3 regions of the Streptomyces sp. NPDC028314 genome follow, and region 3 is predicted to be linked to each of the others. Evidence: riboswitches for the same ligand, from Rfam matches in the RefSeq annotation. Region 3 holds a riboswitch; each other region holds the start of a gene.
What was found. A riboswitch is a leader RNA that binds a small molecule or an ion and turns the genes downstream of it on or off. The one in region 3 is predicted to bind cyclic di-AMP.

Region 1: another riboswitch for cyclic di-AMP. It lies ahead of ACZ4TG_RS16125 (M23 family metallopeptidase); the one in region 3 lies ahead of ACZ4TG_RS21950 (M23 family metallopeptidase).
Region 2: another riboswitch for cyclic di-AMP. It lies ahead of ACZ4TG_RS19490 (transglycosylase family protein); the one in region 3 lies ahead of ACZ4TG_RS21950 (M23 family metallopeptidase).

The regions. Positions count from the first base shown of each region.
Region 1 is NZ_JBVHTP010000006.1:143,085-148,505, forward strand. It holds gene ACZ4TG_RS16115 (aspartate aminotransferase family protein) at 1-1,117, shown strand, start outside; gene ACZ4TG_RS16120 (tyrosine-protein phosphatase) at 1,153-1,959, opposite strand; cyclic di-AMP (ydaO/yuaA leader) riboswitch at 2,271-2,456, shown strand; gene ACZ4TG_RS16125 (M23 family metallopeptidase) at 2,461-3,480, shown strand; gene ACZ4TG_RS16130 (SGNH/GDSL hydrolase family protein) at 3,644-4,429, shown strand; gene ACZ4TG_RS16135 (MBL fold metallo-hydrolase) at 4,587-5,421, shown strand, end outside.
Region 2 is NZ_JBVHTP010000008.1:83,072-88,492, forward strand. It holds gene ACZ4TG_RS19475 (DUF501 domain-containing protein) at 1-205, opposite strand, end outside; gene ACZ4TG_RS19480 (FtsB family cell division protein) at 291-779, opposite strand; gene eno (phosphopyruvate hydratase) at 870-2,156, opposite strand; gene ACZ4TG_RS19490 (transglycosylase family protein) at 2,408-3,139, opposite strand; cyclic di-AMP (ydaO/yuaA leader) riboswitch at 3,143-3,315, opposite strand; gene ACZ4TG_RS19495 (LysM peptidoglycan-binding domain-containing protein) at 3,594-4,637, opposite strand; gene ACZ4TG_RS19500 (cytochrome P450 family protein) at 4,752-5,421, opposite strand, start outside.
Region 3 is NZ_JBVHTP010000009.1:239,338-244,758, forward strand. It holds gene ACZ4TG_RS21935 (bifunctional acetate--CoA ligase family protein/GNAT family N-acetyltransferase) at 1-83, opposite strand, end outside; gene ACZ4TG_RS21940 (HPr family phosphocarrier protein) at 268-549, shown strand; gene ACZ4TG_RS21945 (GntR family transcriptional regulator) at 770-1,435, opposite strand; gene ACZ4TG_RS21950 (M23 family metallopeptidase) at 1,590-2,390, opposite strand; cyclic di-AMP (ydaO/yuaA leader) riboswitch at 2,404-2,562, opposite strand; gene ACZ4TG_RS21955 (M16 family metallopeptidase) at 2,747-4,114, opposite strand; gene ACZ4TG_RS21960 (M16 family metallopeptidase) at 4,135-5,421, opposite strand, start outside.

The sequences.
Region 1 (5,421 bases), on a different contig from region 3:
CGCCGACCTCACCCGCTTCGACTGCCAGCCGCTGCCCGGGCTGCTGGCCGAGAAGCTGCTGTCGTACAGCCCCCACCTGGACCGGGTCTTCTTCGGCAACAGCGGCACCGAGGCAGTGGAGACGGCCCTGAAGTTCGCCCGGTACGCCACCGGGCGCCCCAGGGTCCTCTACTGCGACCACGCCTTCCACGGGCTCACCACCGGCTCCCTCTCGGTCAACGGGGAAGGCGGCTTCCGGGACGGCTTCGCCCCGCTGCTGCCCGACACGAAGATCGCGCTCGGCGACCTGGCCGCCCTGGAGCGGGAGCTGCGGCGCGGTGACGTGGCCGCCTTCGTGGTCGAGCCGATCCAGGGCAAGGGCGTCCTCGCCGCCCCGCCGGGGTTCCTGCTCGCAGCGCAGGAGCTGCTGCGCCGGCACAAGGCGCTGCTGATCGCGGACGAGGTGCAGACCGGCCTCGGACGTACCGGCGACTTCTACGCGTACCAGAACGAACCCGGCGTGGAGCCGGACCTGGTGTGCGTGGCCAAGGCACTCTCCGGGGGCTACGTGCCCGTCGGCGCCACCCTGGGCAAGGACTGGATCTTCAAGAAGGTCTACTCGTCGATGGACCGGGTGCTGGTGCACTCCGCGAGCTTCGGTTCCAACGCGCAGGCCATGGCGGCCGGCCTCGCGGTCCTCTCGGTGATGGACGACGAAGGGGTGGTGGCCAACGCCCGCGCGATGGGCGACCTGCTGCGCGGGCGGCTCGCCGCCCTGGTCGACGAGTACGAGCTGCTGCACGAGGTGCGGGGCCGCGGGCTGATGATCGGCATCGAGTTCGGCCGGCCGTCCTCGCTCGGGCTCCGCAGCCGGTGGACCATGCTCCAGGCCGCCCGCAAGGGGCTCTTCGCGCAGATGGTCGTGGTGCCGCTGCTCCAGAAGCACCGGATCCTCACGCAGGTCTCCGGTGACCACCTGGAGGTCATCAAGCTCATTCCGCCGCTGATCGTGGACGAGCGGGACGTCGACCGGTTCGTGGGCGCCTTCCGCGAGGTCATGGACGAGGCGCACGGCGGGGGCGCGCTGATGTGGGACTTCGGCAGGACCCTCGTGAAGCAGGCCGTCGGCAACCGCTGACGGCCTGCTCCGGGCAGGATCCGAAGGAGACGGCCCTAGGCGAGGAGCCGGTTCCGCAGCCGGTCGAGGGTCTCGGGCGTCAGCCCGAGGCCCTCCGCCAGGTAGGGCTCCACCCCGCCCCAGGTCTCGTCGATCGTTTCGAAGGCCGCGACGAGGTAGTCGGCGCGGGCGTCGAAGAGCGGGGCGAGCAGTTCCATCACCTCGGGGGAGCGGGCCTCGGGCGCGTCGCTGCCGCGGCGTACCCGGTACCGGTTGTGCGGGGCGTTGGACTCCAGGTAGTCGGCGACGATCGCCTCGCGCTCCACGCCCAGGGCGAGGAGGGTCACGGCGACCGACAGGCCGGCCCGGTCCTTGCCGGCCGCGCAGTGCATCAGGGCCGGGACGCTGTCCTCGGCGAGGGCGTGCACGACCCGGCTGTGCTCGGAGGTCCGCTCCCGGATGATCACGCGGTACGAGTTCGCCATCCGGGTGGCGGCCTTCCCGTCGCCCAGGAGGGTGCGCAGTTGGCCGAGATCGCCGTCGCGGACCATTTTCCAGAACTCCCGGCCGTCGGCCGGATCCGAGAGCGGAATGTTCAGGTTCCGGACACCGGGCAGTTCCACATCCGGGCCCTCCAGTGCGTGATCGGCATCGTTGCGGAAGTCGAAGACGGTGTGGAGGCCGAGCGATCCGAGGAACTCTGCATCGGTTTCGGTGGCATGTGCCAGATGTCCGCTTCGGAAGAGTCGTCCTGACCTGACCCTCCGTCCGTCGGCGGTCGGCAGCCCGCCCACGTCACGGAAGTTGCGCACACCGGACAGTTCGGGCGCCGCTGACGGGGTCTGGGGTATCTGCTGGGTCAAGGGGGCTCCTCCGTGTCGTCGTGGCGTGTCCGAATTGCACTGCTTGGGAACAACTTGCCATAAAGGGAGGCGAGATCGCGCCAGGCCCCGTGAGCCAGATCATACGGTGACCGTGCGTGCCTGATCGCGAAAGACGAATTGCCCTGTGGCGGCGGTTGTTGCTGGTCCGGAATGGACGGAGGGTGACGGGAATTCCGTCGATCCCTCATGCCTGCGATTCCGTCAGGGAATTCGCGGCTTGTTGTGTGCGGCCGTACTGGATTACCTTCGCGATCGATCCGGGTGGACCGCCTAATCCTGCCGCCGCCCGGGAACCGCACCCGACTATTCACGCGCGCGGCAGGAGCGGGGGAACCAGGTAAGCCGCCGTTCCGGATCATGTCTCCGGACGGCTCGGGGTGAAGCCGTACACCCGTCGTCGAGGCCGACGCCGAGGTACGGCCGGACATCTCCAGTCCGAACCCGACAGCTCACCTCGCAGGCGACGGAGAGGAATTCGCCATGCCTGCAAAGGGTAAGCACCGCCGTCCGAAGTCCCGTTCGATATCCCGCGGGTTCGCCGTCGCGGGCACCGGAGGCGCGGCGCTCGCCCTGCCGCTGATGGGTGCCGCGGGAGCCCACGCCGCCGCTCCGGCCGCGGCCCCGGCCGTCGCCCCCGCCGCTTCGGTCCCGCAGGCGGCGCAGCCTCCGGCTTCCCTCCAGGCGGCGCCCGCCGCCGCGCAGGCCGCCCCGACCCTCTACACGGTCGTGCCGGGCGACTACCTCTCGAAGATCGCCGCCGAGCGCCACCTGTCCGGCGGCTGGGAGCAGCTGTACGCCGACAACCGCGACGCCGTCGGCACCGACCCCTCCCTGATCCACCCGGGCCTGAAGCTGACCCTGGGCGCGCCGGGCGAGGCCGCGCCGACGCGGCCCGCGCCCGCCGAGTCCGCCCCGGCTCCCGCCCCCGCTCCCGCTCCCGCCAAGAAGGCCCGTACCGCCCCGAAGCCGGCCGAGCGTTCCTCCAGCGCCGATCAGGGTTCCTCCGAGGCGGGCTCCGGTGGCGACTCCGCCGCGGGGACGTCCGGCGGCTCGCAGCAGCAGAGCGGCAAGACCTCCGGGGGCGCCTCCACGGGCACCGGATTCGTGGCCCCGGTCAGCGGCGGGATCTCCACCCAGTACAAGACCGCCGGCGCCATGTGGTCTTCCGGTTACCACACCGGTGTCGACTTCATCGCGAGCACCGGCACCACCGTCAAGGCCGTCGGCGCGGGCACCGTGGTCTCCGCCGGCTGGGGCGGCGCGTACGGCAACGAGGTCGTGATCCGGCACGCGGACGGCAAGTACTCGCAGTACGGCCACCTGTCCCAGCTCTCCGTCTCGGTCGGCCAGAGCGTCACCGGCGGACAGCGCATCGGGCTCTCCGGCGCCACCGGCAACGTGACCGGCCCGCACCTCCACTTCGAGATCCGCACGGGCCCGTCGTACGGCTCGGACATCAGCCCGCTGAGCTACCTGCGCTCGAAGGGCGTCAGCATCTGACGCACCGCCCGCAGGAGCGGGGACACGCGTGAGGCCGGGACCCGAGGGGGGTCCCGGCCTCACGCGTTCCTTATTCCGCATGTGCATGGTGGGATAGATCACGGTCCGTCAACCCCTCATTACGTTGGCGTAGGTTGCGTACGGGGGTGAAGGATGTGGTGCTGTGGCAGCGACGACGACGACACTCAAGACCATCGGCTCGTACGCGGCGATCGGGGACAGCTTCACCGAGGGCGTAGGGGACCCGGGACCCGGGGATTCGTACCTCGGCTGGGCGGACCGGCTGGCCGTACTCCTGGCCGATCAGCGGGCGGAACACGATTTCCGGTACGCGAACCTGGCGGTGCGGGGGAAGCTCCTCGACCAGATCGTGGCCGAGCAGGTACCCAGGGCCAAGGCCCTCGCACCTGACCTGGTCACCTTCTGCGCGGGTGGCAACGACATCATCCGGCCCGGCAGCGACCCGGACGACGTGGCGGAGCGGTTCGAGGCGGCCGTGGCCGACCTCGCCGGCGCCGTCGGCCTGGTCATGATCACCACGGGGTTCGACACCCGGGGCGTGCCGGTCCTCAAGCACCTCCGGGGCAAGGTGGCCACGTACAGCGCACACGTGCGCGCCATCGCCGACCGGTACGGCTGCCCGGTGCTCGACCTCTGGTCGCTGAAGTCCGTACAGGACCGCCGCGCCTGGGACGGCGACCGGCTGCACCTCTCGCCCGAGGGGCACACCCGGGTCGCGCTGCGCGCCGCGCAGGTGCTCGGCCTGGACGTGCCGACCGACCCGGACCAGCCGTGGCCGCCGGAGCGTCCGCGCGGATCCGTGGACGTGACCCGGGACAACATCCAGTGGGCCCGCGAACACCTGGTCCCGTGGATCGGGCGGCGGCTGCGCGGGGAGTCCTCCGGGGACCACGTCGAGGCGAAGCGGCCCGACCTGATGCCGCTGTAGGCCGCACGGCGCGCCGGGCCGGGGGGCCGGGCGGCGACACGTCGGGGGCGACACGCCGGGCGGATCGGTGGCCGGAAGCGGAATCCTTCGGGGGTGGTGTGCGTTGGGATGGTCGTAGACGTACGACCGTCCTGCCCCCATCCTCCCAGGAGGCGCCTTGACCGGCTCCCGTCCCCTGCGTCCCCGGCTGCGCGCCCTGCGGCCCGAAGCCTTCGGCGCGGACCCGTCCGGCGCCCGGATGGAGCGGATCCGCCGCTCGCCGAACTTCGCCGACGGCGTCTTCCAGAACCCGGTCGGCGCCCGCACCAGGCCCTCCGGGTCGATGGTGGAGTTCGCCAAGATCTACTTCCACAAGGAGCAGCGGGTCCGGCGCAGCCCGGCCGGCCCGATCCCGGTGTACCCGACCACCCTCGCCGAGCTGGCCAAGCCGCCGGTCAGCGGTCTGCGCCTGACCTGGATGGGCCACTCCAGCGTGCTCGCGGAGATCGACGGCCGCCGGGTGCTCTTCGATCCGGTGTGGGGAGAGCGCTGCTCTCCCTTCCCCTTCGCCGGCCCCAAGCGGCTGCACCCCGTGCCCGTACCGCTGGCCTCGCTGGGTGATGTGGACGTCGTGGTGATCTCCCACGACCACTACGACCACCTCGACCTCCCGACCATCAAGGCCCTGGCCGGTACGGACACCGTCTTCGCCGTCCCGCTGGGAGTCGGCGCGCACCTGGAGCGCTGGGGCGTGCCGGCCGGCCGGATCCGCGAGCTGGACTGGAACGAGAGCACCGAGGTCGCCGGGCTGTCGCTGACGGCCACCCCCGCCCGCCACTTCTGCGGCCGGGGCCTGCGCAACCAGCAGTTCACCCTGTGGGCCTCCTGGGTCGTCGAGGGCGAGGCGCACCGGATCTACCACAGCGGGGACACCGGCTACTTCCCCGGCTTCAAGGAGATCGGCGCCGCGCACGGTCCCTTCGACGCCACGATGATCCAGATCGGCGCCTACT
Region 2 (5,421 bases), on a different contig from region 3:
GCGGGCAGGTCAGGTAGTACAGCGTCGGGAAGGGGGTGCCGTCGGGGAGCCGGGGCGCGGTCTCGACGACGTCCGGCTGCCCGCAGGGGCAGCGGTGCGCGATGGCGCGCAGCCCGCGGGGCGGGCGGCCGAGCTGCTGCTCGAACGCCTCGATGTCCGCGGCGGTCGGCTCGGTGCGGTCGGTCTGGGGCGGGGGCGTCTGCATGCCTGGAGGAAGTCTCTTCGTTTCGTGTGCGGGTGTGTCGCGGTGTGTTACGCGGGGTGTCGCGGGCGGGTCGGTGCGGTCGGGGTCAGTCGCCGGGCCGGTCGGCCTTGTCGACGCCGTCCCAGACGTTGGAGTACCAGGGCCGGTCCGACCCTTCCTGCCCGGTACGGCGGTGCTCGGCGGCCTCTGCCCCGGGGTCGTGCATGATGTAGCCGATCTCCCCCGGGCGGAGGAAGTGCAGGTGCTTGCGCGCCTGCTGCTCCGCGTAGGCCGGGTCCTGCCAGCGGGCCTTCTCGTCGCGGAGCTGTTCGAGGCGCTGGCGCGCGTCGTCGGCGGCCCGCTGCTGCTCCGCGATCTCCGAGCGCTGGGATACGTACTGGCGCATCGGATACGCGAGGGCGACGACCAGGGTACAGAGGACCAGCACCAGGAGTGCGGCCCGGCCGGTGAGCCGGCTGCGGCGGACCTGGCGGCGCGACTGCGAGCGGTAGACGTGCGCCGCGGTCCGTTCGCCGAGTGCCTTGAGCCTGGTCGCGGTCGAGAAGGTGGAGAACCGATCCCGGTTCCCGGCCATGGTCCCGCCTCCCCTATATGCGCACTACGCAATACGTCCCCGCACACGGTACGGGACCGAGTGCGGGGACGTACGGAGGCTAGGGCGTGGTTAGCCCTTGAAGCGCGGGAACGCGCTGCGGCCCGCGTACACCGCGGCGTCGTCGAGGATCTCCTCGATGCGCAGCAGCTGGTTGTACTTGGCGACGCGGTCCGAGCGGGCCGGGGCGCCGGTCTTGATCTGGCCGCAGTTCACGGCGACCGCGAGGTCGGCGATGGTGACGTCCTCGGTCTCGCCGGAGCGGTGCGACATCATGCACTTGAAGCCGTTGCGCTGGGCCATCTCGACGGCGTCGAGGGTCTCGGTCAGCGAACCGATCTGGTTGACCTTGACGAGCAGGGCGTTCGCGGAGCCCTCCTCGATGCCGCGGGCCAGACGTTCGGGGTTGGTGACGAAGAGGTCGTCGCCGACGATCTGGACCTTGGCGCCGAGGCGGTCGGTGATGACCTTCCAGCCGGCCCAGTCGTCCTCGTACAGCGGGTCCTCGATGGAGACCAGCGGGTACGCGGAGACGAGCTCCTCGTAGTACTCGGTCATCTCGGCGGCCGAGCGGGACTGGCCCTCGAACTCGTACTTGCCGTCCTTGTAGAACTCGGACGCGGCGACGTCGAGCGCGAGCGCGATGTCCTTGCCCGGGGTGTAGCCGGCCTGCTTGATGGCCTCGACGATGAGGTCGAGCGCGGCGCGGTTGGACTCCAGGTTCGGGGCGAAGCCGCCCTCGTCGCCCAGGCCGGTGGAGAGGCCCTTGGTGTGCAGGACCTTCTTGAGGGTGTGGTAGACCTCGGCACCCCAGCGCAGCGCCTCGGAGAAGGACTCCGCGCCGATCGGGGCGATCATGAACTCCTGGATGTCCACGTTGGAGTCGGCGTGCGACCCACCGTTGAGGATGTTCATCATCGGAACGGGCAGCAGGTGCGCGTTCGGGCCGCCGAGGTAGCGGAAGAGGGGGAGGTCCGAGGCCTCGGACGCGGCGTGCGCGACGGCCAGGGAGACGCCGAGGATGGCGTTGGCGCCGAGCGAGCCCTTGTTGTCGGTGGCGTCCAGGTCGAACATGGCCTGGTCGATCAGGCGCTGCTCGGTGGCGTCGTAGCCGACGAGCTCCGGGCCGATCTGCTCGATGACGGCGAGGACGGCCTTTTCGACGCCCTTGCCCATGTAACGGTTGGGGTCACCGTCACGGAGCTCGATGGCCTCGAATGCACCGGTGGAGGCGCCGGACGGAACTGCAGCACGACCGGTGCTGCCATCGTCGAGGCCAACCTCGACCTCGACCGTGGGGTTGCCTCGGGAGTCCAGGATTTCCCGGGCTACGACGACGTCGATGGACGGCACGAGCATCTCCTTCTGGGATGTGACGCTGGGTGTGCGGTGGCTTGGGACCGTGGGACGGCCTGCCGAGCTAGAGCCTAACCGGCTCCGGGCACTGGGCCGGCCGACCGCCCGGGTCCTGGGACGAAAAAGGGCCCGAATACCCCTCTTCCAGGACATAGGACTCTTGATCGTTCGGTGCCCGGCGGGGAACGCACCACCGCCCGGCGCGTGGGGGAATACGCGCCGGGCGGTGAGGTGATGCGGTGTTACCGCGGCATTCAGCTGAGCTTCAGCTTCTGGCCGGGGAAGATCAGGTCGGCATCGTCGACGATGTCCTTGTTCAGCTCGAAGACCTTCTCCCAGCCGCCCTTGACGCCGTTCGCCTCGGCGATGGTGCCCAGGGTGTCGCCCGACTTGACCTCGTACGAGCCGTTGCCGGTCTTCGGGGCCTCGGTCTTGGGGGCCTTCGTCGGGGCCGGGACGGCCTCGGAACGCTCGGAGCGGGTGGTGACGGAGGCCTCGGAGCGGGACTCCTTCTTCGGCGCCGCCTGCTGCTTCTTCGGAGCGGCTTCCTGCTTCTTCGCCTCGGGCTTCGGCTTCGGCTTGGGAGCCTCGGCCGAGCCGCCGCCGCTGTAGGAGGAGTTCGACAGGCCCACGCCACAGGACGGCCAGGCGCCCTTGCCCTGGCCCTTGAGGACCTTCTCCGCGATGGCTATCTGCTGCGCCTTGGAGGCCTGGTTGGCCTGCGCCGCGTACGCCTTGCCGCCGTAGGCGGCCCAGGTGGACGCCGAGAACTGCACGCCGCCGTAGTAGCCGTTGCCCGTGTTGATGGACCAGTTGCCGCCGGACTCGCAGGCGGCGACCTTGTCCCACTCGGAGGCGGTCGCGGCGGAAGCCGAGCCCGCGGCCATCAGGGGCGCCGCGACGGCGACACCGGCGACACCGGCGAGCGTGACGATGCGGGCGGCCTTGGAGGCGCGGCGGTGCTTGCCCTTGCCGGAAAGCAGCATGGAGTTTCTCCTCACCGACGCCTACGAGGTGAGCTGTCGGGTTCGGGCGAGTGAGTTGCCCGGTCACGCGGCCTAGCGCGTGACTTAACCCCTAGCCGGTTCCGTGACCATCTCTCAATGGCCGGTCCCGGCGCTTACCTTGGTTCCCCCGCTCCTGCCTCCGGCGCTTTACGCGACGACTGTTCTCTCCGTCCGCCGGCAGGATTCGGCGATGCGGTCGAAGAGGCCCGCGGTGGCGAGCGATTCAGAAGGTAGACAGGTCTCCCCCCGATGTTCAACGCGCGACATCGGGGGGAAACAGCCCTACTTGCGTTCCGCTTAGGGACGTTTGCGCAGGTGAGGGCCGGGTTTGCGGAAGCTTCGGTACGAGACACGCCAGTTGACCGGAAGAGACGCATGTCTCACTTAGATATACCGGACATTTGGATCTTTCCGGGTGGCCGAACTGCCCCTATTACTTGGTTAGATCCAGGTTCTGGCCGGGCTTGATGAGGTCCGCGTCCTTGCCGATGACCTGCTCGTTGGCCTCGTAGAGCGCGTTCCAGCCCCCCTTGAGTCCCTTGGCGTCCGCGATGGCGGCCAGGCTGTCGCCCGACTTCACCGTGTACGTGGGCTTCGGCGCGGCCGCGGGCGCGGCGGGCGGGGTCTCGATCGCGGCCGGGCCGCGGTGCTTGCCGCCGCCGTCCGCCGCGGAGTCGGCCGGGCTCCCCGCCGGGGCCGAGGGCGTCGCGGTCGGGTCGGCGGGGGTCGAAGGGGCGCCCGGGAGCACCGGGGTGGCCGGGTCCGTCGGGGCGGACGGGGCCGTCGGGAGGACCGGGGCCGCCGGGTCCGCGGGCGGCGTCGCGGTGGGGGTGCCCGGGAGCTCCGGAGCCGGCACGGTCGGGTCCGGGTCGGGCATGACGGGCAGTCCGCTGTGGGGCGCGAGCGGGATGTCGGGCAGCGTGAAGGACGGCGTGCCGGTCGGGCTGGGCAGCCCGGGGACCGGGGCGACCGGGGTCGGGGCCCCGAAGTCCGTGGCCGGGGTGGAGCCGGTCTTCGGCACGGACGCGTCGGGGCGGGACGGGGTGGGCGCGATCGGCCCGGGCGCCTCGGCCCGGCCCGGGTCCACCTCGGCGGCCGGCCCCTGCTGGGTCAGCCCGGCCGAGGCGCCGCACTGCGACCACGCCTGGGGGCCCTGGGCGGCCAGCACCTGTTCGGCGACGGCGATCTGCTGGGAGCGGCTGGCGAGGTCGGGGCGCGCCGCGTAGGCGAGGCCGCCGTGGGCGTTCCACTGCTCCTGGGTGAACTGCAGCCCGCCGTACGCGCCGCTGCCGAAGTTGGCGCTCCAGGTTCCGCCGCTCTCGCACTCGGCGACCTTGTCCCACGTGGGGGCGTCTGCCGCGCTCGCGCCGGTCGCCGCGAGCAGCGGCAGGGCCAGGGCGGAGCCGGTGACTCCGGCGGTGACGACAAGTGCGGGTATCTGCTTGGGGCGTCTGTGGCGGCCGTTCCCGGAACGCATGAGGCTGTACCTTTCGCATAACGGCGGGGTAACGGCAGAACCTAGCGGCCTTGGCACGTTCGTTACAAGTTCGGTCGAAAACTGACCTTCAGTCAGGCGGGTGCCGGTCGGAACTCAGTTGTTTCGGGGTGTGAAGCGGACCGGAAGGGTGCGCAGGCCACGCATGATGAGCCCGCCCCGCCACCGCAGGTCCGCGGGCGGAACAGCGAGTTCCAGATCTGGCAGACGCATCAGCAAAGTCGCGAGCGCCGTCTGGCCCTCCAGCCGGGCGAGCGGAGCGCCGAGGCAGTAGTGGATGCCGTGCCCGTATCCGAGGTGCTGATTGTCACTCCGGGACAGGTCCAGGGTGTCCGGCTCCGCGAACCGCTCGGGGTCCCGGTCGGCGGCCGCGAGGACCACCAGCACCGGGTCTCCGGCCGCGATGTCGCGGCCCCCGAGGACGAACGGCTCGGTGGCGAACCGCCAGGTGGCCAGCTCCACGGGGCCGTCGTAGCGCAGCAGCTCCTCGACCCCGGTCTCCAGCAGCCCGCGTTCGCCGGCGGCGAGGGAGGCCTGGAGGCGCTCGCGCTGCTCCGGGTTCATGAAGAGGGAGTGGACGCCGTTCCCGATGAGGTTCACGGTCGTCTCGAAGCCGGCGAAGAGCAGGATGAAGGCCATCGCGGTGGCCTCGGCCTCCGTCAGGTGGTCGCCGTGATCGCTGGCCCGGATCAGATCCGAGATCAGGTCATTGCCCAGATCGTCACGTTTGCGGTGGATGAGTTCCCCGAGGTAGGTCCGCATCTGC
Region 3 (5,421 bases):
CGGATCCGGGCCGTGCCGCCGTCGCGGAGCACGACGTCGGCTTCCCAGTGCGCCGGGTACGAGGGGTCCGACTCGATGGTCATGGGCACACCCTAAGGGGCGGATCCACTGGACGGTGCTCGCGCGGCGCGTGCGGCACACCGGGGCAAATCAGTGCAAGCTGGGGAAGGTCGAACGGCGGCGAATTCGGGCCGAAGGTCGGTTCGAGCATTCCGGGTGCCGTGAGAGACTGGTCTAGACAACCGTTAGCACCTGAAGGGCATCACCATGGCAGAGCGCCGCGTCAACGTCGGCTGGGCCGAGGGCCTGCACGCTCGTCCCGCCTCGATCTTCGTCCGGGCGACGACCGCTTCCGGCGTCCCGGTGACCATCGCCAAGGCCGGTGGCGACCCCGTCAACGCCGCCTCCATGCTGGCGGTTCTGGGCCTGGGCGCCCAGGGTGGCGAGGAGATCGTCCTCGCGTCCGAGGCCGAGGGCGCCGAGGCCGCGCTGGACCGCCTCGCGAAGCTCGTCGCCGAGGGCCTCGAGGAGCTCCCGGAGACGGTCTGACCCCTTCGGGTCCGCACACGCGGCGAAGCCGCGGCCCCCGGTGCGGGGGCCGCGGCTTCGTTGTTTCCGCGGGGCGCCCGCGCACGCGCTTGCGGAAATCACCCCCACCCGCGGATAAATACCGTCCGGGAATTCCGATGATCCGCGCAGGGGAAATCTGCACGACTCCGTTTATCGCCCCGGTGTCGCGCGGATATCCGTCCTTTGTATACGGGCTCTGTTAATGCCGGCCGCTCGCCATGTTTACGGCAGGTTGCGAAGTCCTCACCCGCGGCCGGTGCGCCTGCGCCGCGCGGTCCGCGTGCAGCGCGGTGAGCGACCGGGCCCGCTCGGCGTCCCCGCGCGCCACCGCGTCCACGATCGCGCCGTGCTCCGCCCAGGACTCCGCGGGCCGCACCGGGGCCTCCACCGAGTACATCCAGGCGACCTTGTGCCGCATCTGGGTCAGCAGGGCGATCAGCCCGGGACTGCCGGAGGCCTGGGCCAGCGTCTCGTGGAACCATCCCCCCAGGGCCCGCAGATCCTCGCCCTGCCCCTTCCTGGCCCGCTCCTGCCCCAGCCTGACCAGCCCGCGCAGCACCTTCAGGTGCGCCTCGGTGCGCCGGCGGGCGGCTCTGGCCGCCGCCAGGGGCTCCAGCAGCATCCGCACCTCCAGGAGGTCGGCGGCCTCCTGCTCGGTCGGCTCGGCCACGCAGGCGCCCGCGTGCCGGCGGGTCGTGACGAAGCCCTCGGACTCCAGGGTGCGCAGCGCCTCGCGGACCGGGACGCGCGAGACTCCGTACCGGCGGGCCAGCACCTCCTCGGTGAGGCGGCTGCCGGGTCCGAAGACTCCGGAGATGATGTCGTCGCGGATCGCTGTGCATACCGCGTGCGCAGGAATTCGCAAGACCGGACCTCCGCTTGATTTCGTGACCGCGCTGCGACTCTATTGCAACACACGATAATTACCGAAGGCGGCCCTCAATACGAAACATTTGGCCGAAAACGAAGAAGACCCCGGCTCGGCGAGCCGGGGTCTTCGACGGAAAGTGCGGTGCGGGTCAGACGTCCACGCCGTGCGAGCGCAGGTACGCGGCCGGGTCGATGTCCGAGCCGTAGCCGGCCCCGGTGCGCGCCTCGAAGTGCAGGTGCGGGCCGCTGGAGTTGCCGGTGGAGCCCGACAGGCCGATCTGCTGGCCCGGGGTGACCGTCTGGCCGACGGAGACGCTCAGCGAGGACATGTGCCCGTACTGGGTGTAGGTGCCGTCGTTGTGCTTGATGACGACGTTGTTGCCGTACGCACCGCCGTAGCCGGCCTCGACGATGGTGCCCGCGCCCACGGCGTGGACCGAGGTGCCGGAGGCGGCGTGGAAGTCGATGCCCGTGTGGCTGCCGGAGGACCACATGCCGCCACCGGCGTGGTACTGGGTGCTGATGTACGAGCCGTCGACGGGCGCGACGAAGGTGTTGAGGCGCTTGCGCTCCTCCTCGCGGGCGGCGCGCTCGGCGGCCTCGCGCTCGGCCTTCGCCTTGGCCTCCGCGAAGCGCTTGGCCTCGGAGGCGCGCTGCTTGGCGTCGGCCTCGGCCTGCGCCTTGACGGCGGCGGCATCGGCGGCCCGCTGCTGCGACTCGGCCTGCGCCTCGATCTCGCCCTGGAGGTCCTCGGCGACGACGACGGCGTTCAGGCCGGTGTCCTCCATCGAGGGGGCGGCGGCCTGGTCCGCGGCGAACGCGGGGCCGGCCAGCGTGCCCACGACGCCGGTGGTGGCGAGGGCCGCGATACCGGCGTAACCGGCGGTCTTGCGGCTCATACGGCTGGAACCACGGTGCTTACCGGCCACACGACTGCTGCCAAACGCCATGAAGGGGTTGATCCTTTCCTTCCTTCTCGCCTACCGGGTTAGCTGACGGGTTCGGAGCAGGAAGGTCTCCTACGGGCCCCCTCTTGCGAGGCGGTCCGATTCACCCCAGGGACACATGTGGGTCCCCGGCTCCCCAGGCTCGCGCCTGACGGGGACTCGGCGATCGCTGTCCGGTGCCGCGGGTGCGGCGGGCACAACTGACGAACAGCACGGCCGACGCTAGGCGGATCATCAGTCAATCGCCAAACAGGTGCGCGCTTTTGTTACCTACGCCACACCACATACAAGCAACCACACCACTAAATGGACAAAAGGGGCCCCGGCGGGCAAGCCGCCAGAGCCCCTTCGGTTTCAGGTCAGTTGGAGACCACGGTCACGTCACCGATCCCGAGCGCCCGGACGGGCTCAGCGATCTGCGACGCGTCGCCCACCAGGACCGTCACCAGCCGGTCCACCGGGAAGGCGCCCACGACCGCCGCGGTCGCCTCCACCGTGCCGGTGGCGGCGAGCTGGGCGTACAACTGCGCCTGGTAGTCGTCCGGCAGCTCCTGCTCGACCTGGTCGGCGAGGGTGCCCGCGACCGAGGCGGCCGTCTCGAACTTCAGCGGGGCGACGCCCACCAAGTTCTGCACCGCCACGTCCCGTTCGGCGTCCGTCAGACCGCCCTCCGAGAGGACGCGCAGCACCTTCCAGAGGTCCTCCAGCGCCGGCCCGGTGTTGGGGGTGTCCACGGAGCCGCTGATGGCGAGCATCGAGGCGCCCTTGCCGTCGGCGGTGGAACGCAGCACCTGGCCGAAGGCGCGCACGCCGTACGTGTACCCCTTCTCCTCGCGCAGCACCTTGTCCAGGCGGGAGGTGAGGGTGCCGCCGAGGCAATACGTGCCGAGCACCTGGGCGGCCCAGACGCGGTCGTGCCGGTCCGCGCCGATCCGGCCGATCAGCAGCTGCGTCTGGACCGCTCCGGGCCGGTCCACGATGACCACGCGCCCGCTGTCGTCCGCGGTCACCGGCGGCACGGGCAGGGGCTCGGCGGAGTTGCCCGTCCAGGTGCCCAGGGTCTCCGCCAGGACGGCGTCCAGGTCGATCCCGGTCAGGTCGCCGACGACCACCGCGGTGGCGGTCGCGGGGCGCACGTGGGCCTCGTAGAAGGCGCGTACGGCCCCGGAGTCGATGCGGGCGACCGTCTCCTCGGTGCCCTGCCGCGGGCGGGACATCCGCAGGGTGGCCGGGAAGAGCTCCTTCGAGAGCTCCTTGGCGGCGCGGCGCTGCGGGTTGGCCAGCTCGTGCGGGATCTCGTCGAGCCGGTTGCGCACCAGCCGGTCGACCTCGGCGTCGGCGAAGGCCGGGGCGCGCAGTGCCTCGGCGAGCAGGCCGAGGGCCTTCGCCAGGCGGGAGGCCGGGACCTCCAGGGAGACCCGGATGCCCGGGTGGTCGGCATGCGCGTCGAGGGTGGCGCCGCAGCGCTCCAGCTCCGCCGCGAACTCCTCGGCGGAGCGCTTGTCGGTGCCCTCGGACAGCGCGCGGGCCATGATGGTGGCCACCCCGTCCAGACCCTGGGGTTCCGCGTCCAGCGGGGCCGCGAGGTTGATCTCGACGGCGATGACCTGCTGGCCCGGACGGTGGCAGCGCAGCAGGGTCAGGCCGTTGGGGAGCCCACCGCGCTCGGGGGCGGGGAAGGCCCACGGCCTGGCCTCGCCGGCCTGCGGCTGCGGGTGGAAGGTCATCGTGACGGCTGCGGTGTCGCTCACTGCTCCGCCCCTTCGTTCTCGTCGGACTCGGCGGACTCGGCGGCGGCCAGGGGCTCGTACACGAGCACCGCGCGGTTGTCCGGGCGCAGTCGGGCTGCGGCCACGGCCTGCACCTCCTCGGCGGTGACGTCGAGGACGCGCTGGACGGCGGTCAGGGCGAGCTGCGGGTCGCCGAACAGCACCGCGAAGCGGCACAGTTCGTCGGCGCGGCCGGCCACCGTGCTCAGCCGGTCCAGCCACTCGCGTTCCAGCTGCGCCTGGGCGCGCTCCATCTCCTCGGCCGTGGGGCCCTCGGCGGCGAACCGCGCGAGCTCCTCGTCCACGGCCGCCTCGATGGCGGGCACCTCGACCCCGCTGGAGGTCTTGACGTCGAGCCAGCCCAGGGAGGGCGCCCCGGCCAGGCGCAGCATGCCGAATCCGGCGGCCACGGCGCTCTGGTCACGGCGGACCAGGCGGTTGTGCAGCCGGGAGGACTCGCCGCCGCCGAGGATCGTCAGCGCCACGTCGGCGGCGTCGCACTCGCGGGTGCCGTCGTGCGGGAGGCGGTAGGCGGCCATCAGCGCGCGGGCCGGGACCTTCTCGACGATCTCCTCGCGGAGCTGCCCGCCCATGATCTCGGGGAGCGAGCCGTCGCGCGGCGGCTGCTTGCCCTCGTGCGAGGGGATGGAGCCGAAGTACTTCTCGACCCAGGCGAGCGTCTGCTCGGGGTCGATGTCCCCGACGACCGACAGCACGGCGTTGTTGGGCGCGTAGTACGTACGGAAGAAGGTGCGCGCGTCCTCCAGGGACGCGGCGTCCAGATCGGCCATGGAGCCGATCGGCGTGTGGTGGTACGGGTGGCCCTCGGGGTAGGCGAGGGCGGTCAGCTTCTCGAACGCGGTGCCGTAGGGCACGTTGTCGTACCGCTGGCGGCGCTCGTTCTTGACGACGTCGCGCTGGTTCTCCATGGACTCGTCGTCCAGGGCCGCCAGCAGCGAGCCCATCCGGTCCGCCTCCAGCCAGAGGGCGAGCTCCAGCTGGTGCGTCGGCATCGTCTCGAAGTAGTTGGTGCGCTCGAAGCTGGTGGTGCCGTTCAGCGAACCGCCGGCGCCCTGGACGAGCTCGAAGTGCCCGTTGCCCGGTACGCTCGCGGATCCCTGGAACATCAGGTGCTCGAAGAGGTGAGCCAGGCCGGTTCGCCCCTTGACTTCGTGGCGCGAGCCGACGTCGTACCAGAGGCAGACCGCGGCGACCGGAGTCAGGTGATCCTCGGAAAGCACCACGCGCAGGCCGTTGGCCAGCCG